Regions from separate parts of the Photorhabdus aballayi genome, predicted to be linked through region 1. Evidence: predicted binding sites of a transcription regulator. Region 1 holds the regulator's gene; each other region holds the start of a gene.

The links. Region 1 encodes sigma-54, which starts transcription at its own class of promoters, with help from an activator protein. Its sites were predicted from a motif close to GTTGGCACANNTTTCGCTNT; they were not measured.
Region 2: glnK (P-II family nitrogen regulator) is a predicted target of sigma-54. The motif match lies at 9,760-9,779, and genes of this name have one in related genera.
Region 3: glnA (glutamate--ammonia ligase) is a predicted target of sigma-54. The motif match lies at 6,227-6,246, and genes of this name have one in related genera.

The regions. Positions count from the first base shown of each region.
Region 1 covers NZ_JAPFCD010000035.1:7,431-18,533, forward strand. The annotation lists gene OO184_RS16400 (calcium/sodium antiporter) at 1-589, shown strand, start outside; gene kdsD (arabinose-5-phosphate isomerase KdsD) at 613-1,581, shown strand; gene kdsC (3-deoxy-manno-octulosonate-8-phosphatase KdsC) at 1,599-2,162, shown strand; gene lptC (LPS export ABC transporter periplasmic protein LptC) at 2,183-2,761, shown strand; gene lptA (lipopolysaccharide ABC transporter substrate-binding protein LptA) at 2,742-3,275, shown strand; gene lptB (LPS export ABC transporter ATP-binding protein) at 3,282-4,007, shown strand; gene rpoN (RNA polymerase factor sigma-54) at 4,035-5,474, shown strand; gene hpf (ribosome hibernation promoting factor) at 5,498-5,785, shown strand; gene ptsN (PTS IIA-like nitrogen regulatory protein PtsN) at 5,911-6,378, shown strand; gene rapZ (RNase adapter RapZ) at 6,453-7,304, shown strand; gene npr (PTS phosphocarrier protein NPr) at 7,308-7,580, shown strand; gene rnk (nucleoside diphosphate kinase regulator) at 7,769-8,179, shown strand; gene pmbA (metalloprotease PmbA) at 8,233-9,573, opposite strand; gene yjgA (ribosome biogenesis factor YjgA) at 9,775-10,314, shown strand; gene OO184_RS16470 (barstar family protein) at 10,345-10,614, opposite strand; gene OO184_RS16475 (ribonuclease domain-containing protein) at 10,619-11,083, opposite strand.
Region 2 covers NZ_JAPFCD010000011.1:32,828-43,930, reverse strand. The annotation lists gene acrR (multidrug efflux transporter transcriptional repressor AcrR) at 1-367, opposite strand, end outside; gene OO184_RS08150 (efflux RND transporter periplasmic adaptor subunit) at 497-1,690, shown strand; gene OO184_RS08145 (efflux RND transporter permease subunit) at 1,709-4,858, shown strand; gene OO184_RS08140 (HHA domain-containing protein) at 5,911-6,114, shown strand; RNA gene ffs (signal recognition particle sRNA small type) at 6,214-6,310, opposite strand; gene OO184_RS08130 (YbaY family lipoprotein) at 6,445-6,891, opposite strand; gene tesB (acyl-CoA thioesterase II) at 7,141-8,004, shown strand; gene amtB (ammonium transporter AmtB) at 8,074-9,357, opposite strand; gene glnK (P-II family nitrogen regulator) at 9,380-9,718, opposite strand; gene OO184_RS08110 (SmdB family multidrug efflux ABC transporter permease/ATP-binding protein) at 9,899-11,103, opposite strand, start outside.
Region 3 covers NZ_JAPFCD010000002.1:79,172-90,274, reverse strand. The annotation lists gene OO184_RS01740 (hypothetical protein) at 1-384, opposite strand, end outside; gene OO184_RS01735 (hypothetical protein) at 908-1,228, opposite strand; gene glnG (nitrogen regulation protein NR(I)) at 1,976-3,430, opposite strand; gene glnL (nitrogen regulation protein NR(II)) at 3,440-4,489, opposite strand; gene glnA (glutamate--ammonia ligase) at 4,644-6,053, opposite strand; gene typA (ribosome-dependent GTPase TypA) at 6,503-8,341, shown strand; gene OO184_RS01710 (disulfide bond formation protein B) at 8,405-8,974, opposite strand; gene OO184_RS01705 (DUF5993 family protein) at 8,989-9,141, opposite strand; gene OO184_RS01700 (carbon starvation CstA family protein) at 9,880-11,103, opposite strand, start outside.

The sequences.
Region 1 (11,103 bases):
GTTGGTATTACTCACTTCCGCCATAGTGTATATTTTATTGATGATAAAAATGGTTGCTCTACCACACCGTGCCGAAACGGATATTTACACGCAAGAACAGGCTTCCGAATTACCGGTAGAAGGCAATAAACACATTGCCCTACTTTGGATTCTATTAGGGTTACTTATTTTACCTATGGCAACCCGCATGGTTATTGATAATGCAACGGTTATTGCCCGTATTTATGGCATCAGTGAATTAGTTATTGGGCTTACGGTACTTGCGGTCGGTACCAGCCTGCCAGAATTAGCAACTTCTATTGCCGCAGCGTTCAAAGGCGAAGACAACATTGCATTCGGGAATATTATAGGTTCGAATATATTCAATATATCAACTGTTTTGGGCCTTCCCGCATTACTCTCGCCAGCAGCCATTTCGCCTGAATCTTTCCATCGTGACTTTTGGGTAATGATGGTAGCCAGCATAATATTTACTGCATTTTGTTTGGGTCGTAAACACCGATTAAACCGATTTAAAGGTGTCCTGTTATTAAGCTGCTTTATCGCTTATTTTATCGTACTGTTTATTTCTAATTACAGCATTGAATAAACACAAATAAGTAGGAAAAAGAAATGCCTAAGATTGATTTTCAGCAAGCGGGTAAAAAAGTATTACGCATAGAACGTGATGGATTGACAGAACTTGAACAACATATAAACGAAGATTTTGACCGTATATGTGAATTGATATTCAACTGCGAAGGTAAAGTGATTGTCATGGGGATGGGTAAATCCGGCCATATTGGGTGTAAAATTGCTGCAACTTTCGCCAGCACCGGTACACCATCCTTTTTCGTTCATCCGGGAGAAGCCAGCCACGGCGACCTCGGCATGATTACGCCTAAAGATATTGTTTTAGCCATCTCAAATTCTGGTGAGTCCAGCGAAATTTTGTCACTGATCCCGGCATTAAAACGCCAAAAAATTCCGCTTATCTGCATGACTAACAATTACCACAGTAATATGGGGAAAGCCGCAGATATCCACCTGTGTATCAAAGTGCCACAGGAAGCCTGTCCGCTAGGTTTGGCTCCTACAACCAGTACCACGGCAACACTGGTTATGGGCGATGCTTTAGCAGTTGCATTGCTCCAGGCGCGTGGCTTTACCGCTGAAGATTTCGCCCTATCACATCCAGGCGGCACTCTTGGACGCAAACTTTTGCTGCTAGTGAGTGATTTGATGAATACAGGCAATGATATTCCAAAGGTTAATCGTGATGCATCCTTACGCGAAGCACTACTCGAAATCACCCGGCAAAAATTGGGTATGACCGTCATTTGCGATGAAAATATGTATATTGATGGTATTTTTACTGATGGTGACTTACGGCGAGTGTTTGATATGGGCGTCGATTTGTACAATGTCAAAATTTCAGATGTTATGACAACAGGTGGTATCCGTATCAAACCGAATGCCCTTGCCGTTGATGCGTTGAACTTAATGCAGTCACACCATATCACCTCGCTACTGGTCGCAGAGGAAAATAAATTACTTGGTGTATTACATATGCATGACCTGCTACAAGCGGGTGTGGTTTAACCGGAGAAAACGCCTTAATGAACCAATTAGTTTATCTGGACACCTGTTATGGTCCAGTTAGTAAAGATGTTATTGAAAAAGCCCGTAAAATCCGCTTGTTGATTTGCGACGTTGACGGCGTTCTATCCGATGGCTTGATATATATGGGCAATAACGGTGAAGAGCTAAAAACATTTAATGTCCGAGATGGCTATGGAATTCGCTGCTTAATTACTTCAGGAATCGAAGTCGCTATTATTACTGGCCGTAAAGCGAAATTGCTGGAAGATCGAGCAAACACACTGGGGATTACACATCTTTACCAAGGACAAAGTGATAAGGTTTTGGCGTACAAAGAATTGTTAGATAAACTGGGATTAAAACCAGAACAGGTTGCTTACATCGGTGATGATCTGATTGATTGGCCGGTCATGGAACAAGTGGGTTTATCTGTCGCTGTGGCAGATGCACATCCATTACTCTTACCAAAAGCGCATTATGTCACCCAAATTGCAGGGGGACGCGGTGCGGTAAGGGAACTTTGTGATTTGGTGCTTTTTGCTCAGAATAAGCTAGAAGAGGCCAAAGGATTATCAATATAGTAGGTTGAAGTGAAACGAGAATGGATAGAATCAAATCCTGGTTGGTGATAACTCTGGTATTAATCATCCTGGCGCTAATTGGCTGGAACTTGTCTGATTCAGATGGGATTAAATCATCTTCTGCTACAGATAACAGTCAGCCAACCTATCAAAGTCAGGATACCATAACTTTTGTTTATGACCCTACGGGGAAACTGACGTATAAACTGGTCGCTGATGACGTCCAAAACTATGCAGAGTCAAAACTTACCTGGTTTACCAAACCAGTGTTAATTACCTATGACTCAAATGCCATTGCTACATGGACAGTTCGTGCTAACAAAGCCAAACTGACTAACGACAAAATGCTCTATCTTTACGGAGACGTACAGGTTGACAGTCTGACTAATACGTCACAATTACAACGTATCACCACAGAGAACGCTATTATCAACTTGGTAACTCAGGATGTTTCATCTGACGATCAGGTCACACTGATTGGTGTCGGGCTAAAATCCGTCGGTATGAAAATGCGTGGCAATCTGCGGAACAAAACCGCTGAACTGATTGAAAAGGTTAACACCTACTATGAAATCCAACATGAAAAACAGAATCCGTAATGCCTTTATCGCCAGTGCCATCTTTGCGGTCAGCCTTCCCGCTCTGGCACTGAAAGATGACACACAGAAACCCATTTCTATCGATTCTGTTAAACAGGCCCTTGACATGACAGGGAACACTGCCACATTTACAGAAGATGTGATCGTTAAACAGGGTTCTATTGATATCCGCGCTAACAAGGTTGTTGTGACTCGCCCAGATGGCGATTCTAAAAAAATGATTATTGAAGCATTTGGTAATCCGGTCACTTTCTATCAGCTACAGGACAATGGCAAACCAATCAAGGGCCGCGGTTCTAAAATGCGTTACGAAATGGATAAAGAGCTGGTTACACTTACTGGCAATGCCTATTTGGAACAGTTAGACAGCAATATAAAAGGCGATCGTATCACCTACCTAGTCCCAACTCAGCAGATGGAAGCGTTTAGTGACAAAGGTAAACGAGTGACAACTGTCCTGCTGCCTTCTCAATTACAAGAAGAAGGCACTGGGGTTAATAACAAGAGTAAATAACGATATATGGCAATACTAAACGCAGAAAACCTGGCAAAAGCTTACAAAGGCCGTAAGGTCGTTGAAAATGTCAGCCTAAACGTGAACTCCGGCGAAATTGTCGGCCTGCTTGGTCCGAACGGCGCAGGGAAAACGACAACTTTCTATATGGTCGTCGGTATCGTCTCACGGGATGCCGGGACAATTACCATTGATAATGAAGATATCAGCCTACTGCCGCTTCACGAACGGGCACGCCGTGGTATTGGTTATTTGCCTCAAGAAGCTTCTATTTTCCGCCGTCTAAGCGTATTCGACAACCTGATGGCTGTATTGGAGATCCGCCGGGATCTGACCCAAGAACAACGAAAAGAGCGTGCCGAAGAGCTGATGGAAGAGTTCCATATCAGCCATCTACGCGACAATCTTGGTCAATCACTTTCCGGAGGTGAGCGCCGCCGCGTAGAGATTGCCAGAGCGCTGGCAGCCAATCCTAAATTTATTTTGCTGGATGAACCTTTTGCCGGCGTAGATCCTATCTCAGTTATCGATATCAAGAAGATCATTCAGCATTTGAGAGATTATGGACTAGGGGTCCTAATCACCGACCACAATGTCCGTGAAACATTGGATGTATGCGAACGTGCTTATATTGTCAGCCAAGGGCAACTGATTGCTCACGGCACACCTAATGATATTCTTAATAATGAACAGGTGAAGCGCGTTTATTTAGGCGAAGGTTTCCGGCTCTAATTTAGCCAGGAGAATTGATTTAACGCTATGAAGCAAAGTTTGCAACTCAGGTTTAGTCAGCAACTGGCTATGACACCACAGCTCCAACAAGCTATTCGTTTGTTGCAACTTTCTACGCTTGAACTGCAACAGGAAATACAGCAAGCGTTAGAAATGAACCCTTTGCTTGAACAGGACGAAGATCATCAGGAAATCGGCAATCAGGAACTTCCCGATAACGAAACGGAAGCTATGGATACGCTTGATGCCTTGCAACAAAAGGATATGCCAGACGAGTTACCCCTGGATGCCAGTTGGGATGAAATTTACACCGCTGGCACACCTTCCGGGACACGTAGTGACTATAATGACGACGAACTGCCGCTTTACCAAGGTGAAACTGTTCAAACCCTGCAAGACTATTTGATGTGGCAGGCAGAACTCACCCCTTTCACGGAAACAGATGCCGCCATTGCGACATCAATCATTGACGCCGTAGATGACACCGGCTATCTCACTGTGCCATTAGAAGATATTCTTGCCAGTATTGGTCACGATCAACTCACTCTGGCAGAAGTGGAAGCGGTGTTAAAACAGATACAACATTTCGATCCTATCGGTGTCGCTGCTCGTGATTTAAAAGATTGTCTACTGGTCCAACTATCAATGTTTCCGCCAGAAACACCTTATCTGAAAGAGGCAAAATTGATCGTTTGCGAACATCTGGAGCTATTAGGTCATCGGGATTTCCGCAACTTAACCCGCCTTAGTTGTTTGAAAGAAGATGAACTGAAAGAGGTCATAAATTTAATCCAGTCACTTGAACCGAAGCCCGGTCTGGCAATAAACACCAGCGAATCAGAATATGTCATCCCCGATGTACTGGTTCGAAAAGAGAGCGAACACTGGCAAGTAGAATTAAATACAGATAGTATCCCCCGTTTACACATTAATCAGCATTATGCAGAGCTTGGGCAACATACGCGCAATGAAAGTGACGGTCAGTTTATCCGTAATAACTTACAAGAGGCTAAATGGCTTATCAAAAGCCTGGAAAGCCGAAATGATACTCTGCTGAAAGTTGCGCGTTGCATTGTAGAGCAACAACAGGAATTTTTTGAACATGGTGAAGAACATATGAAACCTATGGTTTTGGCAGACATTGCTTTCCAGGTTGATATGCATGAATCTACCATTTCCAGGGTGACTACCCAGAAATTCCTGCACAGCTCACGTGGTATTTTTGAATTGAAGTATTTTTTCTCCAGCCATGTCAATACAGAAAGTGGAGGCGAAGCCTCTTCAACTGCAATACGGGCTTTGGTGAAAAAACTGGTAGCAGCGGAGAATCCCGCCAAACCATTAAGTGACAGTAAACTGACGAGCATGATAGCCGATCAAGGCATCATGATTGCCCGACGGACTGTCGCAAAATATCGAGAGTCGTTATCCATTCCGCCATCAAACCAACGTAAGCGTCTGGTTTGAAATGAACAGATAAGGAAGACAATATGCAACTCAAAATAACCGGCCACAATATTGAAATTACTGATGCATTACGCGACATTATCACTGCAAAATGCAGCAAACTGGATCAATATTTCGATAGGATCAACCTGACTCAGGTAATCCTCCGAGTGGAAAAGGTACAACAAATCGCCGAAGCTACTGTACACATTAACGGAGGTGAGTTGCACGCATCATCAGAACATGAAGATATGTATGCAGCAATTGATGGACTGGTTGATAAACTAGCGCGTCAATTAACCAAACATAAAGATAAACTGAGACATCATTAACAGTCATTTAACAAAAAATGTAGTAACAACAGCGAAGTTTTGCTGTAAAACAGTGCGCAAATACCGGATGCCACAGATAACCTATGGCATCCGGTATCAATGAGGCACCTAAGTGAATAGAAAAAATGAATAATCAAGCAGATTTACTACTAAGTTCTGTGCTTTCTCTCGCATGTACCCGCAATAATGTACATTGTTCGAGCAAAAAACGGGCTTTAGAGATTATCAGTGAGCTAGCATCTCAGCAGCTTAAGTTACCAGAAAATGTCGTATTCGAAGCAATATTAACCAGAGAAAAAGTAGGTACTACTGGAATTGGCAGTGGTATTGCTATCCCTCACGGTAAGTTAGATGCAGAAAGCTCAGATCAAGCAGTCGGCGTTTTCCTAAATCTGGAACAGCCCATTGCTTTTGATGCGATTGATAATCAACCAGTTGATTTGCTGTTTGCTTTACTGGTTCCAAATGATCAATGCCAGACACACTTACACACATTGTCATTGATCGCCAAACGTCTTGCAGATAAAAACCTCTGCCGCCGTTTAAGAACGGCACAAAGTGATGAAGAATTGTACTCAATTATCACTAAATAACTGTTGCAGTGCATGGAGAGCAACAGATAAGAGTGGCTCATAATAACCACTGAGAAATTAAGGGGAGTCGCCTCATGGTGCTGATGATAGTCAGTGGCCGTTCCGGTTCAGGTAAATCCGTTGCCTTGCGCGCACTGGAAGACATGGGTTTTTATTGTGTAGACAACTTGCCGGTAGTATTACTACCGGAATTAGCAAATACGTTAGCTGAGCGCGATATTTCCGCCGCGGTTAGTATTGATGTAAGAAACATGCCGGAATCTCCTGAGGTTTTCGAAGAAGCCTTGACTAAACTACCCGCGAGTTTCTCACCGCAATTACTATTTCTTGACGCTGACCGTAACACCTTGATCCGCCGTTATAGCGACACCCGCCGTCTGCATCCGCTGTCAAGCAAAAACCTTTCTCTGGAAAGCGCGATTGATCAAGAAAGCGATCTGCTGGAACCCCTTCGTTCAAAAGCAGACCTAATTATCGACACTTCCGAAATGTCAGTCCATGAATTGGCTGAGATGCTAAGAACGCGTCTGCTAGGCAAACGGGAACGTGAGTTGACAATGGTCTTTGAGTCTTTCGGCTTCAAGCATGGCATTCCAATTGATGCTGACTATGTTTTTGACGTACGTTTCCTACCAAACCCACACTGGGACCCCAAATTACGGCCAATGACCGGCCTTGATCGTCCTGTAGCCGCTTTCCTCGACCGTCATACGGAAGTGCATAACTTTATCTATCAAACCCGCAGCTATCTTGAACTCTGGCTGCCTATGCTTGAAACCAATAACCGCAGCTATCTGACCGTTGCTATTGGCTGTACTGGTGGTAAACATCGTTCTGTTTACGTGGCAGAACAGTTAGCCGATTATTTCCGCTCCCGAGGAAAAAACGTACAGTCTCGCCACCGTACTCTCGAAAAGCGAAAATAAATAATGACTGTCAAGCAGAAGCTTGAAATCAAGAATCGACTGGGAATGCACGCCCGGCCAGCAATGAAGCTGTATGATCTAGTACAGCTCTTTGAATCTCATGTTGTTTTACGCAATGATAGCCATGTTGAAGCCGAAGCTAGCAGTGTAATTGCTATGCTGATGCTGGATTCAGAAAAAGGCAGCTATATTGAAGTTGAAGCCAGCGGCCCAGATGAAGAACAGGCTCTTGCCGCCATTATTAGTCTATTTAATTCGGGATTTGACGAAGAATAACGTCGCTCACTCACCTGTAGATTATCATGTTCTTTACTGTTTTCATTAGCGACACAAAACAGTTCGTGATCATGATCTCTTTCTTTTCCAGTAAGAACAGCCTACTATCAGGTTAATCATTTTAAATAACACCCCCCTCCTCATGGTGCGGGGTGTTATTTTGTGTTGGAATCCATTTGGAGTGTGGTATGACTAAACCAGCAATTATCATCAACGAATTAGACGCAGAACGTTTAGATTCCCTGTTGGAACAGCCAGCGTTTGCAGATACTAGTATCGCTGACGCTTTGAATGAGGAGCTGGATCGTGCAGAGATTGTACCTCCAGCAGAAATTCCATCAGATGTTGTAACCATGAACAGCCGGGTTCGTTTTCTTGACCTGACAAGCAATGAAGAGCGGGTACGTACTTTAGTTTATCCCGCATCACTGCAAGACAGTTCAGATCAGCTTTCTGTTATGGCTCCTTTAGGAGCTGCATTGTTGGGCCTTCGTATCGGTGACGAAATCAGTTGGGAATTGCCAAACGGCGAAGAAACCCGCGTCAAAGTACTAGAATTACTTTACCAACCAGAAGCTGCCGGTGAGCTCCACCGTTAATTTAGCCAGCCCATTTGTCCGGGCTGACTAAAATAATCGGAAACGAGTATCTCTTATTGACCAGCGATACTCATTTCCGGTAGTAAGACTGAACCGCACTGGATATTACTGCGAGTTTCAATATCATTCCCGATAGTAACCATATTGGCCCACATATCTTTTAGATTGCCCGCAATAGTAATCTCACTAACAGGATACTGAATCTCACCATTTTCTACCCAAAAACCAGCGGCGCCACGGGAATAGTCGCCGGTTACTGCACTGACTCCCTGCCCCATCAGTTCAGTGACCACTAACCCTGTTCCCATTTGACGCAGCAAACCTGCAAAATCCTGACCTTGCCCTGCAATGCACCAGTTATGAATTCCACCTGCATGGCCAGTACTTGCCATACCTAGTTTACGGGCAGAATAACTTGTCAGAAGCCAGGTCTGTAATACTCCATCCTTGATAATATCCCGATTACTGGTAGAAACACCTTCACTATCAAATGGAGAAGATGCTAAACCTGCCAGCAAATGTGGCCGCTCTTCAATTGTCAGCCATGATGGCAGGATTTGTTTGCCCAGATGATCAAGTAAGAAAGAGGATTTCCGGTAAATACTGCTACCACTGATAGCACCAACCAGATGACCGAAAAGGCCTGTTGCAACTTCCGCAGCAAACAATACCGGCGCTTTCATAGTTGGTAATTTACGTGGCGACAAACGAGATAACGCACGGCGAGCACACTCCTGTCCAACCCATTCTGGCGATTTTAAATCTTCAAAACGACGACTAATGGTATACGCATAATCCCGTTCCATATCACCATCAAGTTCAGCAATCACACAACTCGACATAGAATGACGACTCGAGCAATAGCTTTGCAACATACCGTGGCTGTTACCAAACACTCTGATGCCATAATGGCTGTTAAAACTGCCACCTTCGGTATTGGTAATACGCTTATCTGCCTGTAATGCAGCTTGTTCTGCACGAGCAGCTAGTTCAATCGCGTTATCAGCATCCAATTCTGTTGGATGGAACAGATCAAGATCTGGCGCTTCAAACGCCAGTAGCGCTTTATCTGCCGGGCCAGCACATGGGTCCTGAGAGGTATAACGAGCGATATCAATCGCAGCCTGAACAGTACGGGCAATGGCATCCGGGCTTAAATCTGTTGATGATGCACTTCCTTTACGTTGCTGATGGTATACGGTAATCCCTAAGGCACCATCACTATTGAATTCTACATTTTCTATTTCACCAAAGCGGGTACTGACACTAATACCCGTTGTTTTATTAACCGCAACCTCCGCAGCATCACAACCCGCTTTTGCCAGCTCTAGTGCCTGTGAAACTGCATTTTCCAGTTGTTTGCGTTGTTCCGCAATTTGATCCGTGATTTTCATTAATTACCCGCAATTTGATGAATAAAGGGAAAATCTGTCGGGAAAACAGGGCCGTTTTATCCACACAATCAATGCCGAGTGGTAATCAGGCGTTTTTCCCAGTTACAATACACAATATTAGGATGTTAACACCCACCGGGCTACAGGTCATGCACCAAAAATCAACCTGACAGCTCCGGCCTTTTTAAAAGGAAAACCACTATGGCAAAGCAGCCTGAAGATTGGCTCAATGATTATCCTGCTGAAGAGGAGGAAGAAGAGATAATTTGGGTCAGTAAAAGCGAGATTAAACGTGATGCCGAAGCATTGAAAAAGCTGGGTACAGAATTGGTTGAGCTCAGCAAAAGTGCGCTTGAACGCGTTCCGTTAGATGAGGATCTGCTGGCCGCCATTGAACTTGCACAGAAGATAAAAAGAGAGGGGCGCCGTCGCCAATTACAATTTATCGGCAAACTGCTGCGTACCCGGGATGTCGAGCCAATTACCACCGCGCTGGATAAACTGAAAAATCGTCATAATCAACAAATCACTCTGCTCCATAAATTGGAAGAATTACGTGATAAATTGATTGATGGCAATGATGATGTTATTGATGAGGTTGTGACGTTATTCCCACAAACTGATCGCCAGCAATTGCGTACCTTGATCCGCAATGCTAAAAAAGAAAAGGCGGCAAATAAGCCACCTAAATCTTATCGTCAGATTTTCCAGTATCTTAAAGATATGGCCGAATCCGATTAACAACCTAAAACTCATAAGGTTATAATTCTGTTAGGGGAAAATATTAAAACTAAGTTCCCCTTCCAGCTCTTCTTCAGCTTCTTCAAACAAGAGTACTAATGAAGCAAAATCGTGTCTTTTCTGCTGCGTAAAATGGATAAAATTGACCTCTACAGGTAAATCAATTCCTCCTGTCACAACATCCCACAGAGCATCCAGATTACTACCAAACTCGTCTCCTAACTCAAATTGCTCAGAAAACTGCTGATAGAACATTTTCAGATCAGGGATACGGTCAAAATCAAACTCCACTTTATGCATAGAATTACTCCATTAAGGTAAAACTTCTGTAATGATCCAACGTCAGATAAATCAGACCATCAGATGAATAAAGCAATCTGTCACTCCCTCTGTGCCCACAACGGTAGTTAACATCTGCTTCAAACCACTGACGTTTCGGTTTCATTGGTAGCTTCTTTTCACGATTAGTAAATTTGTCGCCACCAATCGCCCTACCCGGCAGAACCTGACATAAATTTCCCTGTTTTGCATTCCAGCCAAGGTCGCGGGCCTGCATCTTAGTAATATAAATATCGGGCAATTTATTATTCTGTCGTAAGTAAGCCACCACATTATTCTGTTCAGTTAGCCCTTCAATCCGTTGTATTGCTGAGGTATTCCTACCTGTTTCTGGAGCCTGCAACAGTGTCTTATCAACACCTTTAGCAAAAGTACCACAAGTCACAACCAAAACAGTCAGTAACACACCTGCTAGCCAAGTCTTCTTCATGACTATCCTTATAATGATCT
Region 2 (11,103 bases), on a different contig from region 1:
TTTCACCAACAAACTCACATTTGTGGAAAAAAATCTCCATTAATAGCCGGTTTTTCGGATCGTCAACGACCGACGTCAGGATATGGATGATTAAAGTTCTTAAAATCAGGAGTGGATTATTAGGATATTTTGCTTGATACTCTTTTTCTAATTCGTCAATCTTAGAATCTGTTATTCTACAAGCTTCGGAAAACAGGTCTACTTTATTTTTAAAGTGCCAGTAAATTGCCCCTCGGGTTACCCCTGCTGTTGTGGCAATATCTGTCAGTGAAGTAGCAGAGACACCGCGCTCAGAAAACTCTTTTATAGCTGCGTCTATAATCTGTTGCCGGGTCTCCTCAGCTTGTTGTTTAGTTTTTCGTGCCATACACTCTAATTTTAACCTAAAATGGATTTACATACATTCACGTATGTTTGTATTATAGCATGCTGTTATTAATGGAGTAATGGTTTTACGGATTGAAGGGTCAACATCTAAAAATATTGAGGTTTACTTATGCGAATAAACAGGGGAGTTTTGCCTCTGGCTACAGTACTGGTATTCTCAGGCAGCTTAGCTCTTTCAGGATGTAACGACAAAGACTCTCAGCAAGGTGCTGGGAATCAACAGGCTCCTGAAGTCGGTATCGTGACGCTGAAAAATGAACCTCTGATGGTCACGACAGAACTTCCGGGCCGAACGTCAGCCTTCCGCATTGCAGAAGTTCGTCCACAAGTAAGCGGTATAATTCTAAAACGAAACTATAAAGAAGGTAGCGATGTAAAAGTAGGCACATCTTTATATCAGATAGATCCAGCAACTTACCAAGCTGACTATGACAAAGCTAAAGCTGAGTTGGCAAAAGCTCAAGCTAATGCAGAGATCGAACGCTTGACAGTCAACCGATATAAGTCACTGTTAGGTACAAACTATGTTAGTCAACAGGAATTTGATAAAGCCAGCGCCGACTACGCGCAGACGAATGCTATAGTACAGGCAGCGAAATCGACTGTAGAGACCGCCCGTATCAATTTGGCATATACCAAAGTTACAGCGCCGATTAGTGGTCGTTCCGGCAAATCTACTGTAACTGAAGGCGCTCTAGTTTCTGTTGGTCAACCAACAGCACTGACAACTGTTCAACAACTAGATCCAATTTATGTGGATGTCACTCAGTCAAGTGATGATTATCTGCGTCTTAAAAATGAAATCGCCAAAGGTGTTGTGCAAAAAGGGGACAATAAGGCCAAAGTTCACCTGATCATGGAAAATGGTAAAAATTACAGTGAAACAGGCTACCTGGAATTCTCTGATATCACTGTAGATGAAACAACAGGCTCTATCACTATTCGTGCTATATTCCCTAACCCAAATGAAGAGTTACTGCCAGGCATGTTTGTTCGTGCAAAACTGGAAGAAGGTATTCGCCGGGATTCAATACTCGTTCCTCAACAAGGAGTTACCCGTACACCTCGTGGTGAAGCTACTGTCATGGTGGTTGGTGCAAACGAAAAAGTCGAACCACGCATTATCACCACGAACCAAGCTATCGGTGATAAATGGCTAGTAACTTCCGGTCTGAAAGCAGGTGATCGGGTCATTGTTACTGGTTTGCAAAAAATTAAACCCGGCATACCGGTTAAAGCAGAAGAAGTGGACTTAAATGCAAAATCTGCTGCAAACCAAGCTGAACCTGCGAAAAAGTCTTAATTTAGGAGTCGGTGATTCATGCCTAAGTTTTTTATAGATCGGCCAATCTTTGCATGGGTAATCGCAATTATCACCATGCTGGCTGGGTTGCTGGCAATTATGAAATTACCCGTGGCGCAATATCCTACTATCGCACCACCGGCGATTTCTATCGCCGCCACTTATCCCGGCGCAGATGCCACCACTGTACAAAACACAGTGACTCAGGTTATCGAACAGAACATGAATGGTATCGACAACCTGGTTTATATGTCTTCCGACAGTGATTCTGCTGGGAACATGAATATCACATTAACCTTTGAAGCGGGTACTGATCCCGACATTGCACAGGTACAGGTACAAAACAAGCTGCAACTCGCTATGCCTCTGTTACCACAAGAAGTGCAACAGCAAGGAATACGTGTAGATAAATCCACATCCTCTTTCCTGATGGTTGCCGGATTCATCTCTGAAGATGGCTCCATGTCACAGGACGATATCTCTGACTATGTCGGCGCAACCGTCAAGGACCCTTTAAGTCGCGTAACGGGTGTAGGTGATACAATGCTTTTCGGTAACCAGTATGCCATGCGTATCTGGTTAAATCCTGACAAGCTCGTTAACTACAAAATGACGACCCTGGATGTAATAAATGCAATCAAAGCGCAAAATAACCAAATAGCCGCCGGTCAATTAGGAGGAACCCCCCCCGTTCCAGGTCAACGCTTGAATGCTTCGATCATTGCTCAAACACGTCTAACCTCACCGGAAGAGTTCAGTAATATTCTTCTGCGCGTCAATACTGACGGTTCTCAGGTCCGTCTGAAAGATGTAGCAAACGTGGAACTAGGCGCTGAAAGCTACAACATCATTGCCCGCTATAACGGTAAACCTGCTGCGGGTATCGGTGTCAAACTAGCGACAGGCGCTAACGCTCTGGATACATCCAAAGCAGTAAAAGAAGCACTAAAAAATATGGAACCTTTCTTCCCTCACGGGCTGAAAATCGTCTATCCATATGACACCACACCATTCGTTAAAATTTCTATTAACGAGGTGGTAAAAACACTCGTTGAAGCAATTATGCTTGTGTTCGTGGTAATGTACCTATTTCTCCAAAATTTCCGCGCTACACTCATTCCAACCATTGCAGTTCCAGTCGTGCTCTTAGGAACATTTGCAATACTTGCTACATTTGGCTATTCAATAAATACATTAACCATGTTTGCTATGGTTCTTGCCATTGGCTTATTGGTAGACGATGCCATTGTTGTTGTAGAAAACGTTGAACGTGTTATGCAGGAAGAAGGTCTATCGCCAAAAGAAGCAACCAGGAAATCAATGGGACAAATCCAAAGCGCCCTAGTTGGTATTGCAATGGTGCTGTCTGCTGTATTTATCCCAATGGCCTTCTTCGGCGGTTCAACCGGGGCAATTTATCGTCAATTCTCGATTACCATCGTATCTGCAATGGTACTATCTGTACTGGTAGCCTTAATCCTGACACCAGCTCTATGTGCCACTATGTTGAAACCTATTGCCAAAGGTAGCCACGGTAAGCAAACCGGCATCTTTGGTTGGTTCAACCGCATATTTGACAAAAGTACCCACCACTATACTGACAGTGTCGGTCGTATTCTACGCAATACAGGTCGTTATCTGGTAATTTATGTATTCCTGGTGGCTGGTATGGCCCTCATGTTCACACGTTTACCATCCTCCTTTCTTCCTGAAGAAGATCAGGGAGTATTGCTGACAATGGTTCAATTACCTGCGGGGGCAACACAGGAACAAACAGAGAAAGTTCTGGATAAGGTAAGCGATTACTTCAATACAGAAGAAAAAGATCGTGTGGTTTCTGTATTTACCGTCAGCGGCTTTGGTTTTAGTGGTCAAGGGCAAAACACTGGGTTGGGCTTTATAAGCCTGAAAGACTGGGGGGAACGCTCTGGCGCTGAAAACAAAGTACCTGCTATCGTTGCCAGGGCTAGTGCTCACTTCCAGAAAATCAAAGAAGGCATGGTTTTTGCGTTTAATATCCCAGCAATTGTAGAGTTAGGTTCAGCAACCGGCTTTGATTTTGAATTAATTGATAAAGCAAACCTTGGACATGAGAAGCTAACAGAAGCCCGTAACCAATTACTTGGCATGATACAACAGCATCCAGATATGTTAGTAGGTGTTCGTCCTAATGGTCAGGAAGATACCCCTCAATATCGGCTCAGGATCGATCAGGAAAAAGCTGAAGCTCTCGGTGTTTCCATCTCTGATATTAATTCAACACTCAGCACGATGTTTGGTAGTAACTATGTGAACGACTTTATTGATCGCGGTCGTGTCAAAAAAGTTTACGTTCAGTCGGAAGCGCCTTATCGTATGTTGCCAAGTGATATCTACAAACTGCATGTCCGTAACAAACAAGGTGAAATGGTTCCATTCTCTGCCTTTATAGATGCATCCAAAGAACCCTGGACCTACGGTTCGCCACGCTTGGAACGTTACAACGGTTTGCCATCAATGGAAATTCTGGGTGAAGCAGCTCCAGGTAAAAGTACCGGTGATGCAATGGCCCTGATGGAAGAACTGGCATCTAAGCTACCAAATGGGATTGGTTTCGACTGGACAGGTATGTCCTATCAGGAACGCTTATCCGGTAATCAGGCCCCAGCTCTGTATGCATTATCATTGATAGTAGTATTCCTATGTCTGGCAGCACTGTATGAAAGCTGGTCAATTCCATTCTCAGTTATGTTAGTAGTACCACTGGGTATCGTTGGGGCCTTGTTAGCAACAACATTCCGCGGTTTAGATAACGATGTTTACTTTAAAGTTGGCTTGTTAACCACTATCGGTTTGTCGGCGAAAAACGCGATACTCATCGTTGAATTCGCCAAGGATCTGATGGAAAAAGAAGGCAAGGGGTTGATAGAAGCTACGCTAGATGCAGTAAGAATGCGTCTTCGCCCAATCCTAATGACATCACTAGCATTTATGTTAGGTGTTATCCCCCTAGTACTAAGTAATGGTGCAGGCTCCGGCTCTCAAAACGCAGTGGGTACTGGGGTATTAGGCGGAATGATTGCAGCAACCTCACTAGCAATCTTTTTCGTACCAGTATTCTTTGTAGTTATAAAACGACGTTTCAGTAAGAAAGCGGAGGAGATTGAACCTGCATCAGAATCTCATTAAATACTACCAACAATAACCAGGAGGCCGTCAAATCGGCCTTCTTAAATATAATAGTTGCTTCTACCTGGCAAGATTCTGATCATTAATCTATCCACTTAATCTTTAAGTAGTTTTGTTTAAATTTAATTATAATCACCACTTATGAGTATAAAATAGCTTTAAAAATCCAAGCATTAGTGACTTTAATAAAATTAATATGAAAGTTGTCAGACAAAAATTACTTTATCTTTTTTTACACTAAATGACAAAAAACAATACCAGCACATAGTGACTTATGTAATAATGATGTTATATTCATTGATTATTGTAGCCATCAGGCTATAATCTGCCGTTACCGGTATCTGAGGCTAATACTGTTTTATATAAACCTACATATTAACTCGCACATATTAGCCGATATTTATAGTTTATTGAGTTAAGGTATGAATTTTTGTTAAGAGCTGATCCTGATTTACCAGAAGCAAATCAGAGCCATCTGTAAAAAAGATAAATAATCCCAAAGAACGATTATAGATACATAATAATAATCTCTCGAAAAAAATTTTATAATACGTGTATATGCCTAATGTTTAACTCAAAAAATTAAGTAATGGCGTATACAGGAAGATCAACATAGCATGGATGAATATTCACTCAAGATGACATAATATTGATGAATTAAAATACTTATGTGAGAATCTAAGGCAAGAAGCACTTCTGGTGCAAAGTACACAGAGATGAGACTGGTTATGAAAATAATTTTTACATCTCAGAATAATTTAACGCTAAACAAATAGATTGAATACATATCAACTTTCGTTTGGTACTTTAAAATAAAGTATTCTGATGATTTAAGCCTTCTCTCTTGAATTGATAAATGTACTGATAATACATATACTTACATGTTGTTTGGAAACAAATTAAGATTAACGTTTCCAAACCTGTGGAATAGTAAAAAACTAATGAACGCTCAACCAGCGTCCTGTTACAGGATTTAAATTGCTCTTTGAGCAAAATTTGATTGAATATTTCCCTCAATAATTTTTTATATATGTTAAATAAGAAAGGCGATTATGACTAAAACTGATTATCTGATGCGTTTAAGAAAATGCACCACGATTGATACACTAGAACGTGTGATTGAGAAGAACAAATATGAACTTTCAGGAGATGAACTTGAACTATTCTACTCTGCTGCGGATCACCGCCTAGCTGAGCTGACCATGAATAAACTGTATGATAGAATTCCACCTTCAGTATGGAAATACGTTCGCTAAAATAGTCTTTATCAGATAGAAAGTGATCCGAGCCGGTAAAGTGCTATCGGCTTATTTAGATCATCTATTTATTTAGGTTATCAATAAAATTGGCGAGGGCTCTGCCAGCGACATCCCGGCACACACATCTCCTGCTATGGCTGCTTCCTTCCGGACCTGACCAAGTTAACAAGTTAGCGTTGCGGGAGAACCAACAGAGCCCCCATTGTGACGTGTTGCTTTAACTTCAAAGCGGCGCCATTATCATTCATACCTACTCAAATAGCAAGATAAGCAGGCCCGAATGCTGTTTTATTGTACATTACAAGTCAATACAATTAAGGAAATGTATTATCTAACGGCTTTCAACGTAACTTCTATATCTTTAGTCTTCCCATTATTAATCACTTCATATGCTGTATCTGTCACAAACATCAAGCGACTATGCAGCGAAACAGAAGCACTGACAACAATGCGTGCACCCGGCTTAATTTTATCTGGTTGATAAGGCAAAACAAAATGGAAAGGTGATTGTTTCCCACCTAAACGCTCTACCTTCTGAGACAGAGTAACTGAGGGTGCATCAAGCAAAGATACATCAGATAAAGCCACTGTCAGAACAGCATCTGCTGGCAATGCCATACGCTGTAGTATATTAATATTTCCTTCAACAAAAGACCGTTTCATTGGATTTTCAATCTGTTCCACCTGAGTATCTACTACCTCAGCACCTTTAGCGCTACACCCGGCCAAAGCAACCGCTAGTAATACGCCAGTGGAGAGCTGCCATAACTTCATACACATTCCTCCATTATTAACTAATCTATATAAATATTAAAATAAATTGAAATGTCAAATCATTAAATCTAAATCATTTGAATTATAGATTAAAAATTTGAATATAAAACGACAATAAATTTCATATTCTTTATTGCCCTACTGTCAGGACTTAAAACATTTACAATTAGTTATTTATTAATCATCTATTAATGAGACAATAATCATCCCTTGTACTCTCGATAACCTAATAGAAAACAAAGGCGTATTATGAGCAAGTCATTACAGAATCTGATAAATTTGATGAAATTGGAAAAAATTGAGGAAGGTATTTACCGAGGGCAAAGCGAAGATCTCGGTTTTCCTCAGGTTTTCGGGGGGCAAGTGATTGGTCAGGCACTATATGCCGCCAAACAAACCGTTGTCGATGACCGAATAGGCAATTCTTTCCATAGCTATTTCTTACGCCCCGGAGACAGTCACAAACCTATCGTCTATGATGTTGAAATTCTTCGTGATGGAGGAAGTTTTAGTGCCCGGCGAGTCAGTGCTATTCAGAATGGCAAGCCTATCTTTTATATGACTGCCTCATTTCAAAGCCATGAAGACGGTTTTGAACACCAGAATATAATGCCGGATGTGCCCTATCCAGAAGAACTTATCCCCCAAGACGAAATCGTGAAAAAAATGTCGCATCTACTGCCACAGAAGATGCAGAATACTCTTCTTTTTCCCTGTCCGTTAGAAATGAGGCCTGTAAAATATCACAGTCCATTTAATTGCCCACCAGAAGAACCTATACGCTATGTTTGGTTTCGTAGTAACGGCAATATGCCTGATGATCCCTTTATTCATCAATATCTACTTGGCTATGCTTCTGATTTTAACTTTCTGCCAACGTCGTTACAGCCACACGGTGTCGGGTTCCTTGAGAAAAATATTCAGATAGCAACAATTGATCATTCTATGTGGTTCCACCGCCCATTTAGACTAGACGACTGGCTACTATATGCTGTAGATAGTCCGTCAGCTTCCGGTGCTCGTGGTTTTGTTCGGGGACAGATTTATAATCGTGAAGGGATACTTGTTGCTTCCACTGTACAGGAAGGTCTAATTAGGAAACGCAACAGATAAATGAATAAGGCAGCAAACTAAGAACCCGCATTACATTTTGTGGTCTTATTGCTGCCCTCTTATTACAACTTAATTATAAGCACTCTCTCCGTGAGAATTAATATCCAATCCTTCTCTTTCAACCTCAACTGTAACCCGCAGCCCTACCAACAGCTCTGCTATTTTAAAAGCAACAAAGGCAACAATGACTGACCAAACCACGCAAACCAGTATACTAAAAGCCTGAATACCAACTTGCTCCAACATGGTTATACCCTTCGCATGGCCGGTTCCTCCCAAAGATTTAGCCGTAAAAACCCCAGTCAGTAAGCAACCTACGATCCCACATACGCCGTGTATACCAAATACATCACATACATCGTCAACACGTAACCATCGTTTTAAAGCAACCACCCCCCAAAGTCCGGTAAAACCCGCGATCAAACCAATGACTAATGCACCACCAACACCCACCATTCCAGCAGCAGGTGTAATGCCAACCAGTCCAGCAATACAGCCTGAACATGCCCCTAAAAGAGAAGGTTTATTACGGAAAAGCCATTCTGCAAAAACCCATGACAAGATAGCGGCGGCAGTCGCTACAATGGTATTTAAAAATGCCAGAGCAGCTATCTCATTAGCAGCACTAGCAGAACCAGCATTAAAGCCAAACCAACCAATATAGAGCACAGCAGTACCGGTGAAGACCATCGGCAAATTATGTGGTTTAAATGCCTCTTTCCCAAAACCAGTACGTTTTCCTAGCAAGTAAGCACCAACTAATCCAGCAACAGCAGCGTTAACATGGACAACCGTACCACCAGCAAAATCCAATGCTCCATCCTGTGAAAGTACACCACCACCCCAAACCATATGCGCCATAGGCAGGTAAGAAAATGTCAACCACAGCACACTAAAAATTAACAAAGCCGAAAAGCGAATACGTTCCCCTAACGCACCAATAATCAAAGCAACTGTGATACAAGCGAAAGAACCCTGAAATGCCACATGAATTAGCTGATAAAAATCGCCACTTAAGTCCGTGAATGCTAAATTCTTTAGCATCATTTGACTAAAACCACCGAAAAAACCATTCCCTGGCGCAAAAGCCAAGCTATAACCGTAAATCACCCACAATACACATACTAAAGCAAAGCTCACCATGACCTGAGCCATTAGCGATAAAACGTTTTTACTCCGTAGCAATCCACCATAAAACAGAGCAATTCCTGGAATGGTCATAAACAAAACAAGGACTGTACAAATCATCATAAAAGCATTATCAGCTTTATCAGCAACGCCTTCCGCAGCCTGGGATAATGATGGTACACAACTGGCCACGACACCAGCAGCCACTGAGAATTGTTTTTTCATATCTATCTTCTCTATCAGAGAGTTACAGTGCCGCATCGTTAGTTTCTCCTGTTCTAATACGAATAGCCTGTTGTAATTCAATGACAAAGATTTTACCGTCGCCAACTTTTCCAGTGAAAGCTGATTGCTGAATAGCATGAATTACCTCTTCAACCAATTCATCTGCTACAGCAATATCTATCTTTATTTTAGGCAAAAAATTGACACTATATTCAGCTCCACGGTAAAGCTCCGCATGTCCTTTCTGACGCCCAAATCCTTTTACCTCTGTTATGGTCAACCCTTGAACACCAAGACCAGAGAGAACTTCCCGAATATCCTCCAATTTGAATGGTTTTATGATTGTCGTAATGAGCTTCATATATCCCCCTTCCATCCGGCTATTATGTTTGCAATAAGGAAATAGCAAGAGGTGTGCCAGAAACTAAAAACATATAGAAATCAAATAATAATAAAGAGAATAAAAAATTATGGTGAATAAGAAGGGAGGAGAACAGTGAATATGCTCTCCCGTGAGTGCACCAAATCAATGCAAACCTGATTAAATTACCACCTCTTCCTCAGAGATTGTGCCACATTCATTTAGCGTTTCACCTACTTGTTGCAACTGATACATCTGATAGTAACGCCCACGACTCGCTAATAATTGTTGATGGCATCCCTGTTCAATAACTGCACCACGATGCAGCACCAGAATAGTATCAGCCTCCACAATGGTAGACAGACGATGAGCAATCACGATCAACGTTGTTTGTTGACGAATCAATCTTAAGGCTTGCTGTACCGCTTGTTCCGTACCAGAATCAATATTTGCAGTCGCTTCATCAAGGATCAAAATTTGTGGTGTTTGCACTAACACTCTCGCCATAGCAAGTAACTGTTTTTGACCAGATGACAACGTATTACCTTGCTCTCCCAAAAGAGTATGAAGTCCATCAGGCAATGTACGTATTAATTCAGCTAATTGAACAGTTTCCAGCACTTGCCAAACCTTCTCTTCTGAAATATTCCGACCAAGCGTAATATTTTCAAAGAAAGAGTCAGCAAGAATGACCGGGTCCTGCTGAACTATTGCCACACCATTACGTAATACCGAATGAGACAAGGATGATACCGGCCGGCCATCAAGATAAATTTCCCCTTTCTGCCACGGGTAATACCCCATCAGCAAATTTGCCAACGTACTTTTACCACTACCAGTATGACCAACCAAAGCAACAAAACCATGAGCCGGAACCTGTAAGTTAATATCCTGCAAAACTATTTTTCCGTGCCGATAGGAAAAACTAATATTTTCTATATCAATTCGACCACTGGACAGTGGCTGACTATCCATGCCATAACCTTGTTGAGGGCTATCCATTAATTCAAATATTCTCTCACCAGAAACGACAGCTTGTTGCAGAATCGATTGCTGAGATGTCAGTTCAATGAGCGGTTCATTCAACCGCCCCAAATAATTAATAAAAGCATACAATACCCCGACACCAATCGCCCCTGGCCCACTAATTCCAAACAACACGAGAAGACCGCACAATACCATAGCAGATAGCAAACTCAGTAATGGGCGTAACAAAAGCCCATCTAATCTCAACGCTTGCATTCTCGCCTGATAATGAGCCCGATTGGTTGACAGCATACGCTCACCAAAACGCGCCTGTTGCCTGAACTGCTGAACAACACTCATTCCATTAATGACTTCGTTAAACTCATCATTAATATCAGCCAAATAACTACGTACCCGAC
Region 3 (11,103 bases), on a different contig from region 1:
TAATATTTTTCCATATATTCTTTCTTTCTCCTTTTCTTCATTACCTTTAAATACTTCATCAACATATATTTCTGTTATTCTCGAAATGAATTTTCTTTTATTTTCATTTTTAAGATCCATCAGATTTAATTTCATTCTGTGATCTTCTTCTTTTATCCTTCCGTATACATCTTCATAACCGTCAAAAAAATATGAAAGTTGCCAGAGCTTACGTCTCATACCTAAGCCTATAGTATCTACGACCTCTTCACCTAATTCTATAGTGTCATTTACTGCCTTTTCGAGACTGAGGCCCGCTACACGCTTAGCTTCTTCTATTCTCCAAAGCAAATCATTTTGCCGATCTACCTCTTTCCAGAGGTCATTTTCGATACTAGATTCCATACATAAGCTCCAAATCAATGATTAATTAAATTTTCTTCGAATTTCAGTGTTAATACCCTACCATCAGAGATATGCATATTAACTTCATCTTTATTTGTAGATGATAATAATTGAAAGCAGAATATCATCATTACAGCTAGTTTGTCCTCAGTTATAACTGAGCTATTAACTAGAGCATTATTTATTGCATTAATGTACCTCTGTCATCCATATGCTATCTTAATTAATGAAAATCAATATAACATATTTATATAAAAATAACTATATCAATCAAGTAACAAAAATTCACTAAAAAAGTACAATGTCAGATATTGGTTTCCGTAAAAGAAAATATAAATTCCAAATATTTTGATTTATTCTATAAAAAGTAATTAACATTGTGTAATGAAGTTCCGTTATTCTTTGTATCCAGTTCCAATGTGAGATTGTATTTTTTCTGATAATTACAATACTGAGAAATCGTATGATTTAAGCTTTTATATGAATGTATTGTCTGTCGGGAAAGAAAATTATGGTTGTAGTACTAGTCCGATGTATTATATTTCAGGCTTTTGGTGAGTACGCAATAAACCAAGACAACAATAACCGGCCAAATAAGAATAAGGATTGAAGTCCACAATGACCAATGCCATACATTTACCACCAAAACTAAGCTACATATAAAAATAACAATAATAAGAGGCAAAAACTTAGCAAGTAGAGCAAAAACGTAAAGAGTGGCGATTACAGCGGCCACTTTGGCTGGAATCTTCCACCAGCCAAAATAATCATGAAAAATATAAAAATTAAGCGACAATACTTGCATCATACCAACGAAAAGAGAATAAAACAAAATAATTGCCATAATAATCCGACACCACTTCATCATTTTAAACCAACCCTATAATTACTAGTTTGAATCTAAATCACAACCGGGGTTGTGGTTTTCTTAAATTAAGTTCTCGCTCACTTGGTGAGACAATAACAGTAGTTTGAAATATTGCGTATTTTTTCTGGTTCCTAACTGTTTGTCAGAATACACTCGCATTGCCGCAATATGTTGTTACATTGCCGACTCAATCCAGAGATCCTCTTTGAGGGTTTTTATTGCGCGAGCTACAGACACTCAATATACCCCCGTAGCTTTGGACTAGGTTAAGTAGTTGTATACAACTGCGTTGGTAGTGCGTCACACATTCTCAATTAGGTAATTTCTGAGATTATTGGGTTTCTCCTTATCAAGAAGCGCTATTCTTTCAGATACGTTCTGTTCACTTGGAGGGTGATAGATACTGCTCAATCTTGCCTTTTGTCGATTCTATTATCTCGATTGATCGTAAATTAATCACGTTTGATACTGGTTTTATCAGATATAATACAGACAGTCAATCAGTTATAACGATCCCTAAAAACTTTGCCCTGACGTCGATTTTTTATTCCGACGGCATTAACTGTGCCAGAAATAATAGTGATATTGGCTTTATGTGGGATTATTTCCTTGTCTGAATGAATAGTATAAAGTGTGATCGAGATCGGTTATTTAATCCTGCTAATGGGGAATCTGATATATTAAATCCCGCAAAATGGTTATAGGGCTGGAGATATCATCTCCTTACTCCAACCCAAGTTCTTTTAACTTCCGTGTAATAGTATTGCGTCCCCAACCTAGCAATCGTGCAGCATCTTGTTTATGACCTTTAGTATGCTTAAGTGCACAATCAAGTAAGGTACGCTCCAATAACGGTAATGCTTCAGATAGCAGATCCTGCTGACCGTTTTCCAAGGCGCTTGTTGCCCACAGGGCAAGTAGTTGCGACCAGTTTTCCGGTATTGTATGTGTAGGTGTCGTATTTGCAGATACGGAATTTACAGATGTTGTTGTGCCGGTTTCGGTATGGTGGGGTTCAAATAATTCAGACGGTAAATCCTGTACCAGTACTTCCTGACTTGCGGCCATGACAGTCAGCCAACGGCAGATATTTTCCAACTGGCGAACATTGCCCGGCCAAGGTAAACGCATTAAGGCCATTTCTGCGTCAGGATGGAGAATCTTTGTTTCTACGCCTAACTCTTTGGCAGTCTGTTGTAGGAAATGACGGGTCAGGCGAGGGATATCCTCTACTCTGTCACGTAAGGGCGGTAATTGCATACGAATAACGTTAAGGCGGTGATAGAGATCTTCACGGAATTTGCCTTTCTGTACCAAACGTTCTAGATCCTGATGGGTTGCCGCGATAATCCGTACATCCACTTTCACTGGGGCATAGCCGCCAATTCGGTAGAACTGGCCTTCTGCCAATACCCGTAACAGACGAGTTTGAATGTCCAGAGGCATATCACCAATTTCATCAAGAAATAGTGAACCGCGATTGGCTTGTTCAAACCGGCCATGACGTACCTGATTAGCACCGGTAAAAGCCCCTTTTTCATGACCAAATAATTCTGATTCAATCAAATCTTTAGGTATGGCTGCCATGTTAAGAGCAATAAATGGCTCATTGGCCCGTGGGCTGTGACGGTGCAGCGCATGGGCCACCAGCTCTTTCCCGGTACCGGATTCGCCATTAATCAGGACGCTGATAGAGGAACGGGAGAGGCGGCCGATAATGCGGTAAACATCCTGCATGGCAGGCGCTTCTCCTATCATGTCAGAAACGGGTGTGATGACCTGCGGACTTTTAATTGATTGATTCTGATCGCGGGAGTGGCTAAGTGCTCGTTCCAGCAAGGCAACGGCTTCATCAATATCAAAGGGTTTTGGTAAGTAATCAAAAGCCCCTTGTTGATAAGCACTGACTGCGGCATCCAGATCAGAGTGAGCAGTCATAATGATGACTGGCAGCAACGGGTTGCTCTGTTTGATGTTATTTAGCAGGTTTAGTCCATTCATCCCCGGCATACGGATATCCGAAATCAGTACATCAGGTGTGTTTTGAGCCAAAGCGGTCAGTGCGCTATCCGCATCGGCAAAACTGGTACATTCCATTCCCGCGTTACTTAACGCTCGCTCCAGTACCCAGCGGATTGAACTGTCATCATCGACGATCCAGATTTTTCCCTGTTGCATCGTTATCCTCTATTTCTTAATTGGTAAGTAGATAGAAAACTCTGTGTGTCCCGGCCAACTGGTAAATTCTATTTTGCCAGAGTGTTGGTCTATTAAATTGCGAGCAATGGATAGACCAAGACCTGTTCCACCTTCATGAGCACTGACCATTGGGTAAAATAAGGTGTCCTGAATTTGTGGCGGAATACCTGGCCCGTTATCTTCCACGTCAATTCTGGCGGCTAGACGATAGCGCTTACCATGCAAGGTAATTTGAAAAGCAGTACGAGTGCGGAGGGTAATGGTTCCCCCTTGTTTTCCTAGCGCTTGCAAGGCATTACGGGCGATATTTAGCAGCACCTGCTCAATTTGATCAGGATAGTGGGCCAGTTCTGGCAAACTGGGATCGTAATCTTTTACCAGTGTGACGTTATCCGGCATTTCTAGCGAGACTAGCTGAGAAACCCGTTCAGCAACATAATGAATGCTTTGCTTAATTCGTTCGCCCGGATGTTGTGGGCCAAGTAATCTGTCTACCAGATGGCGCAATCGGTCGGCTTGTTCAATAATCACCTGGGTGTATTCCTGCAAAGCAGGATCGGGCAGTGCTTTTGACAGTAATTGCGCGGCTCCCCTCAGCCCACCAAGAGGGTTTTTGATTTCATGTGCCAGCCCCCGAACCAATTCCCGTGCGGCTATCTGCTGAGCTTGTTGTACCTGCTCTTGGCTTAACCGGCGTTGACTATCCATAGGCGCCAGTTCCAGCAAGATGAACTGCTCGGAAATCGGTTGGGCACTGAGCGACATAATGTGAAAGCGGTTATCAACCACTAACGTTACTTCGTTATCAGTAAAACTTTGGCCGCTGATCAGACTAGAGCGCATCAATTCGGTATTCAGTGAAAAATAACTAAACAGCACTGGAAGAGGTGTACCGAATAGTTTACGGGCACTCTGTGCGAATAATTGCAGTGCCGCATGGTTGGCATAACGGATGACGAGATCAGTATCCAATACCAGTACACTGTTAATGAGTGAATTTAATATTTGCCCGCTATCGGGCAGATTTTCCGTTTTCATCCACACTCCTGCACCTTTTTGGTGCACTGTATCATGTTCGAGCGTAAAACCCAGTCAAAGCCTGAAATTTAGCTAGCAGGAAAAAGGCCCATCCGAAGATGGGCTAAAAGGTTTCACGGCAACAAAAAATGATCAGCGGAAATGGTGCTGCTAATTACACACTGTAATAGAGTTCAAACTCCAGTGGGTGCGGCGTCAGACGGACACGCTCTATTTCACTGTTTTTCAAGTCAATATATGCATCAATGGCGTCATCGGTGAATACACCGCCGCGAGTCAAGAATTCACGATCAGCATTCAATGCCGCCAGTGCTTCCTCCAGAGAAGCAGCGACGGTAGGAATCTCTTTGGCTTCTTCCGGTGGCAGGTCATACAGGTTTTTATCCATCGCATCACCGGGATGGATTTTGTTGATGATACCGTCAAGGCCAGCCATCAACTGAGCGGCGAATGCCAGATAAGGGTTAGCCGCCGGATCAGGGAAACGTATTTCAATACGGCGAGCTTTAGTACTGGCAACGACAGGAATACGGATAGATGCCGAACGGTTACGGGCGGAGTAGGCCAGCATAACCGGTGCTTCATAGCCCGGAACCAAACGTTTATAAGAGTTGGTTGTCGGGTTGGTGAATGCGTTCAGCGCACGAGCATGTTTGATAATGCCGCCAATGTAGAATAGCGCCAGTTCGGACAGACCACCGTATTTGTCACCGGCAAACAAGTTAGTCCCGTTTTTGGACAGAGACATATGGCAGTGCATACCGGAGCCATTATCGCCAACCAGTGGTTTTGGCATAAAGGTTGCTGTCTTGCCGAAATTGTGCGCGACATTATGTACGACGTATTTGTAAATCTGGGTTTCGTCCGCTTTTTTGGTCATGGTGTTGAAACGGGTAGCGATTTCATTTTGACCTGCTGTTCCCACTTCATGATGATGAGCTTCTACAACCAACCCCATCTCTTCCATTGTCAGGCACATCGCTGAACGTAAATCCTGAGAAGAATCAACGGGAGGCAGGGGAGCATAACCGCCTTTTACCGCAGGCCGATGGCCTTTGTTGCCGCCTTCGTATTGCGTCCCGGAATTCCATGCAGCTTCGATATCATCGATGTGATAGTAAGAATGGGACATGGCGCTGCTGAAGCGCACGTCATCAAACAGGAAAAACTCAGGTTCTGGTCCGCACAGAACAGTATCGGCAATTCCGCTTGAACGCAGGAAGTTTTCAGCACGTTTGGAGATGGAACGGGGATCACGGTCGTAGCCTTGCATGGTGCCGGGTTCCAGAATGTCACAACGTAGGATCAATGTGGCATCGTCAAAGAAGGGGTCAAGCATGGCTGTACTGGAATCTGGCATTAGCACCATGTCAGATTCGTTAATCCCTTTCCAACCGCTAATTGAAGATCCGTCAAACATTTTGCCATCTTCAAAGAAGTCTGCATTAACCTGATGAGCTGGAATGGTCATATGTTGTTCTTTGCCTTTGGTATCAGTGAAACGCAAATCAATAAACTTCACCTGATGCTCTTCAATCATGGTTAAAACATGTTCAACAGACATACTCGGTTTCTCCTGGCTTGTGTTGGTCTTGATAAAATTGTCGTGATTAAGACTAAAGAAAACACAATCACATTGTTTTTGCCTTAACAAGGCTATTTACACGTTTGCAAACTTCAAACTTATAGTTGTGAAAGTCAAATTAGTTGTGAAAGTCAATTCAATCACGAAAAGCATTTGCGAAAAGCATGCCAACTTTTTAACACCTTGCAATATACTGTATCGTGGTTATCCCGGTGATGGGATACCGGAATATTTGGGAAAATTGCACTGTATTGGTGCAATTATATGACTGAGACGCACAATGTTAGTGCGTTTATATCAAAAATGCGTCTATTTATGGGTGTGAAAGGGATCACAATTTCATTGTCATCAAGTTGTTAAGCATAGATTATTGTGATCCTGTTTAGTCCTTCGACCAATGTGTGTACAATAGCGCGCCATTTCTATAAATGCCTGAGGCAAAGTTTGTGATCGAAAAATTGCGTAATATCGCCATTATCGCGCACGTTGACCACGGTAAAACGACCCTGGTTGACAAGCTGCTGCAACAATCCGGTACTTTCGGTGACCGTGCGACAGCGACAGAGCGTGTGATGGACTCCAATGATCTGGAGAAAGAGCGTGGAATTACTATCCTCGCAAAAAATACCGCCATTAAATGGAATGACTACCGTATTAATATCGTAGATACTCCGGGACATGCCGATTTCGGCGGTGAAGTAGAACGTGTTATGTCTATGGTCGACAGCGTACTATTGCTGGTGGACGCTATGGACGGGCCAATGCCTCAGACCCGTTTTGTGACACAAAAAGCGTTCGCTCATGGTTTGAAACCGATTGTGGTTATTAACAAAGTTGACCGTCCTGGCGCACGTCCTGATTGGGTTGTAGATCAGGTGTTTGACCTGTTTGTCAATCTGGGAGCGACTGACGAGCAACTGGACTTCCCCATTGTGTATGCATCTGCGTTGATGGGAATCGCTGGTACTGATCATGAAGATATGGCGACAGATATGACGCCGTTGTATCAGGCGATTGTCGATCATGTAGAGCCGCCGAAAGTTGACCTGAACGGTTCATTCCAGATGCAGATTTCTCAGCTTGACTACAATAACTATGTTGGCGTTATTGGGATTGGTCGTATCAAGCGCGGTACGGTTAAGCCAAACCAGAATGTCACGATTATTGATAGTGAAGGTAAAACCCGGAACGGTAAAATCGGTAAAGTGTTGGGCCATTTGGGTCTGGAGCGTATTGAGAGTGAGCAAGCGGAAGCAGGCGATATCGTTGCGATTACCGGTCTGGGTGAGCTGAATATCTCTGATACCCTGTGTGACGTCAACGCGGTTGAAGCGTTGCCGCCGCTGGCTGTTGATGAGCCGACGGTAAGCATGTATTTCTGTGTTAACACCTCTCCTTTCTGTGGCCGTGAAGGCAAATATGTTACTTCACGTCAAATTCTTGAGCGTTTGAAGAAAGAGTTGGTTCACAATGTCGCCCTGCGGGTTGAAGAAACAGAAGATCCGGATGCGTTCCGTGTTTCTGGCCGTGGTGAATTGCACTTATCTGTTCTGATTGAGAACATGCGCCGTGAAGGTTTTGAACTGGCGGTATCCCGTCCGAAAGTTATCTTCCGTGAAATCGATGGTCGCAAGCAAGAACCTTTCGAGCAGGTGACGCTGGATATTGAAGAGCAGCATCAGGGAGATGTGATGCAGGCGTTGGGTGAGCGTAAAGCGGATCTGCGCGATATGCTGCCAGACGGTAAAGGCCGTGTCCGCCTTGATTATATTATTCCAAGCCGTGGCCTGATTGGCTTCCGTACTGAGTTCCTGACAATGACCTCCGGTACCGGTCTGTTGTATGCGACATTCAGCCACTATGATGATGTTCGTCCGGGTGAAATCGGTCGCCGTCAGAATGGCGTGATGATTTCCAATGGTCAGGGTAAAGCGGTTGCTTATGCGCTTTACAGCTTGCAAGATCGCGGTAAGTTGTTCCTTGGTCATGGCGCCGAAGTATATGAAGGCCAGGTGATCGGTATTCATTCCCGTTCTAATGACCTGACAGTTAACTGTCTGACAGGTAAAAAACTGACTAACGTCCGTGCATCTGGTACTGACGAAGCGACAACCCTGTCTCCACATATTAAGAAAACCCTGGAGCAGGCTCTGGAGTTTATTGATGATGACGAGTTGGTGGAAGTGACCCCGGTGTCTATTCGCCTGCGTAAACGCCATCTGACGGAAAACGAACGCCGTCGTGCGTATCGCAGTAAAGAAGCATAATCTTTCCTGCAATACCAATGCTTAGGGCGCCAATGGCGCCCTGAGTTTTTTTAACAAATGAGATTATTTACCGAGCAATTGATAGAACGTTGGGTTGTCATCACACTGCCCACCGCCACACTCCAAAATCGTGGAGATTAAATTTGCGGTAATTAATATGACAAATAATCCGATAATAATCTGACCGATAACCGACTTGTTTGGTTTTGCTTCAGTTGTTTTTTCCAGGCTTTTTGATATCAGCATGACTGATATGCCGATAATCGCAATAACTGAGCAGATAAGGGCCCAAGTATAGAAATGCAGACCCAAAAATGCGGAACCATAACCGAGATCACCGGGTGTGATATGTAAAAATACTTGTCGGATCGCAACAATGCCAGTCACGATACAGCCGAGAAGCGATAAGCCATAATGCGCGCTTTTGATGCCAAAACGCAGATTAAACAGGAAACCAAACCCTATTATGATCATGCCTGCTCGCTGTAGCAGACATAATGGACAAGGGAGTTCTGAAAGGACCAATTGATAATAGAAGGCAAGGGTTAAAGCAGCGCTGATCGCAAATAACCCAATGAGGTTAAATACTACGCCGTAGCTGAGCTGTTGTTTTGTGGCTAATACCTGATTCATCAGATTGTCTCCCGTTAAAAAGATAGATTTAACGAATCAGTTGCATGATGGATAAACCAAGCTACAGTCGTCACCGAAAGAAGAGCCCATAGGGTATAACTGGTTTTATACTTGCCATATAGGGTGGTGATAACCGCAAATAATGCGAGTAAAAAAGGTAAAAACATATACATGGTTGATTCTCCAGTTTTCTAAAAACATTCAAGACCTTTCCCTTGTAGTTCAGGGGAGGGAATTCATCGAACTCAGTTTAGGATCGTTTACTTCGATACCCGCGATCAATTATCCAAAGGCGAGTTATCCATTAAAAGAGACGCTCTGGCGCCATTTAATGGGAGTCACTCTCTTTGGTATCGCATTTGGAAACGTACAAACCTACATTTATTAAAGCAAAGTTTTAGTATTCGAATGGTGTATGATTTAACTCACTATTCGTAGTGTGCTGCTAATAACAATTGTAGTCAATCTTGTTTATGTCCGCCACCATTCAGAAGGGTGAGCGTGATTATCATTTGGCAAGAGTTTCAATGAGTTGTTTTTTATTTAATAGTTAAGCAGGAAACGATTAGAAACGGCGAATCGTATCTCGGCTTGGAAACTTCCCAATTTAACGACTATTATTGACCCCCCTATCTCCAGGTGAATTCTTTTTCATTATTTGTCACTATAATGGGCGCCGAGCTTTCATAAAGAAGCTATCCCAGACATTCTCTATGGGGAAATGGCGCTTTCTTCACTAATTTTTCTGATCGTAATGCTTAAATTATCAATATTCATGTGATATTTCGTCTGATATTTGCAGGAGGAATAAATGTTTCTTATCACGATAAAGGAGATCGGCAATTAAAACCCCTCAACTTTTTATCGTGAGGGGCTGTTGTGATATTTAATATCTTCTTGGGTTTTTACTCATTTAATGCTTCGGCTTCTGTATTATCGGAAGCTGATTGAGAGCGGACTTTCGCGAAGAAGGCAATTGTGACAACCACCATTGCGGCCAGGCCGATAACAACAGAGATATTCCAGTTTAGCGCAAAACCTTCTGGCGCAAATGCCAGATAGGTGAAGCACACCGCGGTCATAAACATGGCTGGCAGGGTGGTGATCCAATGGAACTTATTGCGACGTAGCAGCCATGCGGAGGCCGCCCATAACATGACCATTGCTGTAGTCTGGTTTGCCCAACCGAAATAACGCCAAATGATATTGAAGTCAGTTTTGGTAATCAGATAACCGACAATAAACATTGGCACACTTAATAACAGACGTTTAGTCATTTGTTGCTGAGGAATATTCAAGAATTCAGCAATAATAAGCCGGGCAGAACGGAATGCGGTATCGCCAGAAGTAATTGGCAAAATCACCACACCGAGGATTGCCAGAATACCGCCGACGGTACCTAACAGAGAAGTGGACACTTCATGAACAACCAGAGAGGCTGTACCTTGATCAATCACCGCCTGTAGCGCGTTAGTATCTTCATAGAAACTCAGGCCCAATGTACACCAGATCAGCGCGATAATACCTTCACCAATCATTGCGCCGTAGAAAACGAAACGACCATTTTTTTCATTCTGCATACAACGCGCCATCAGCGGAGACTGAGTGGCGTGGAAACCAGAGATAGCGCCACAAGCAATCGTAACGAATAGCAATGGCCAAATAGGCAGATCTTTCGGGTTAAAGTTAGTGGTGAAATCTAATCCTTGCGAATAGAAGGGCTTATCACTCATTGCTAAACCGACCATCAGCGCGACAGACATAAACAACAGCAATGCACCGAACAGTGGGTAAAGGCGACCAATAATTTTATCAATAGGCACCAGCGTTGCGAGAATATAGTAAGCAAAGATAATACCGACCCAGATCGCAATGTTATCCCAACCCATTGCCTCTTTCAGCAGGTTATTCAGCAAGCCGGCTGGACTCAAAACAAAGACGACTCCAACTAGCATCAGCAGAATAACAGCAAATATATTCATGAAATGCTTCATGGTTTTGCCCAGTTCATTACCAACGATAACGGGCACGGATGCTCCGCGAGCGCGCACACTGAGCATACCGGAGAAGTAATCATGTACTGCGCCGGCAAAGATACAGCCGAATACAATCCACAACATGGCAAGCGG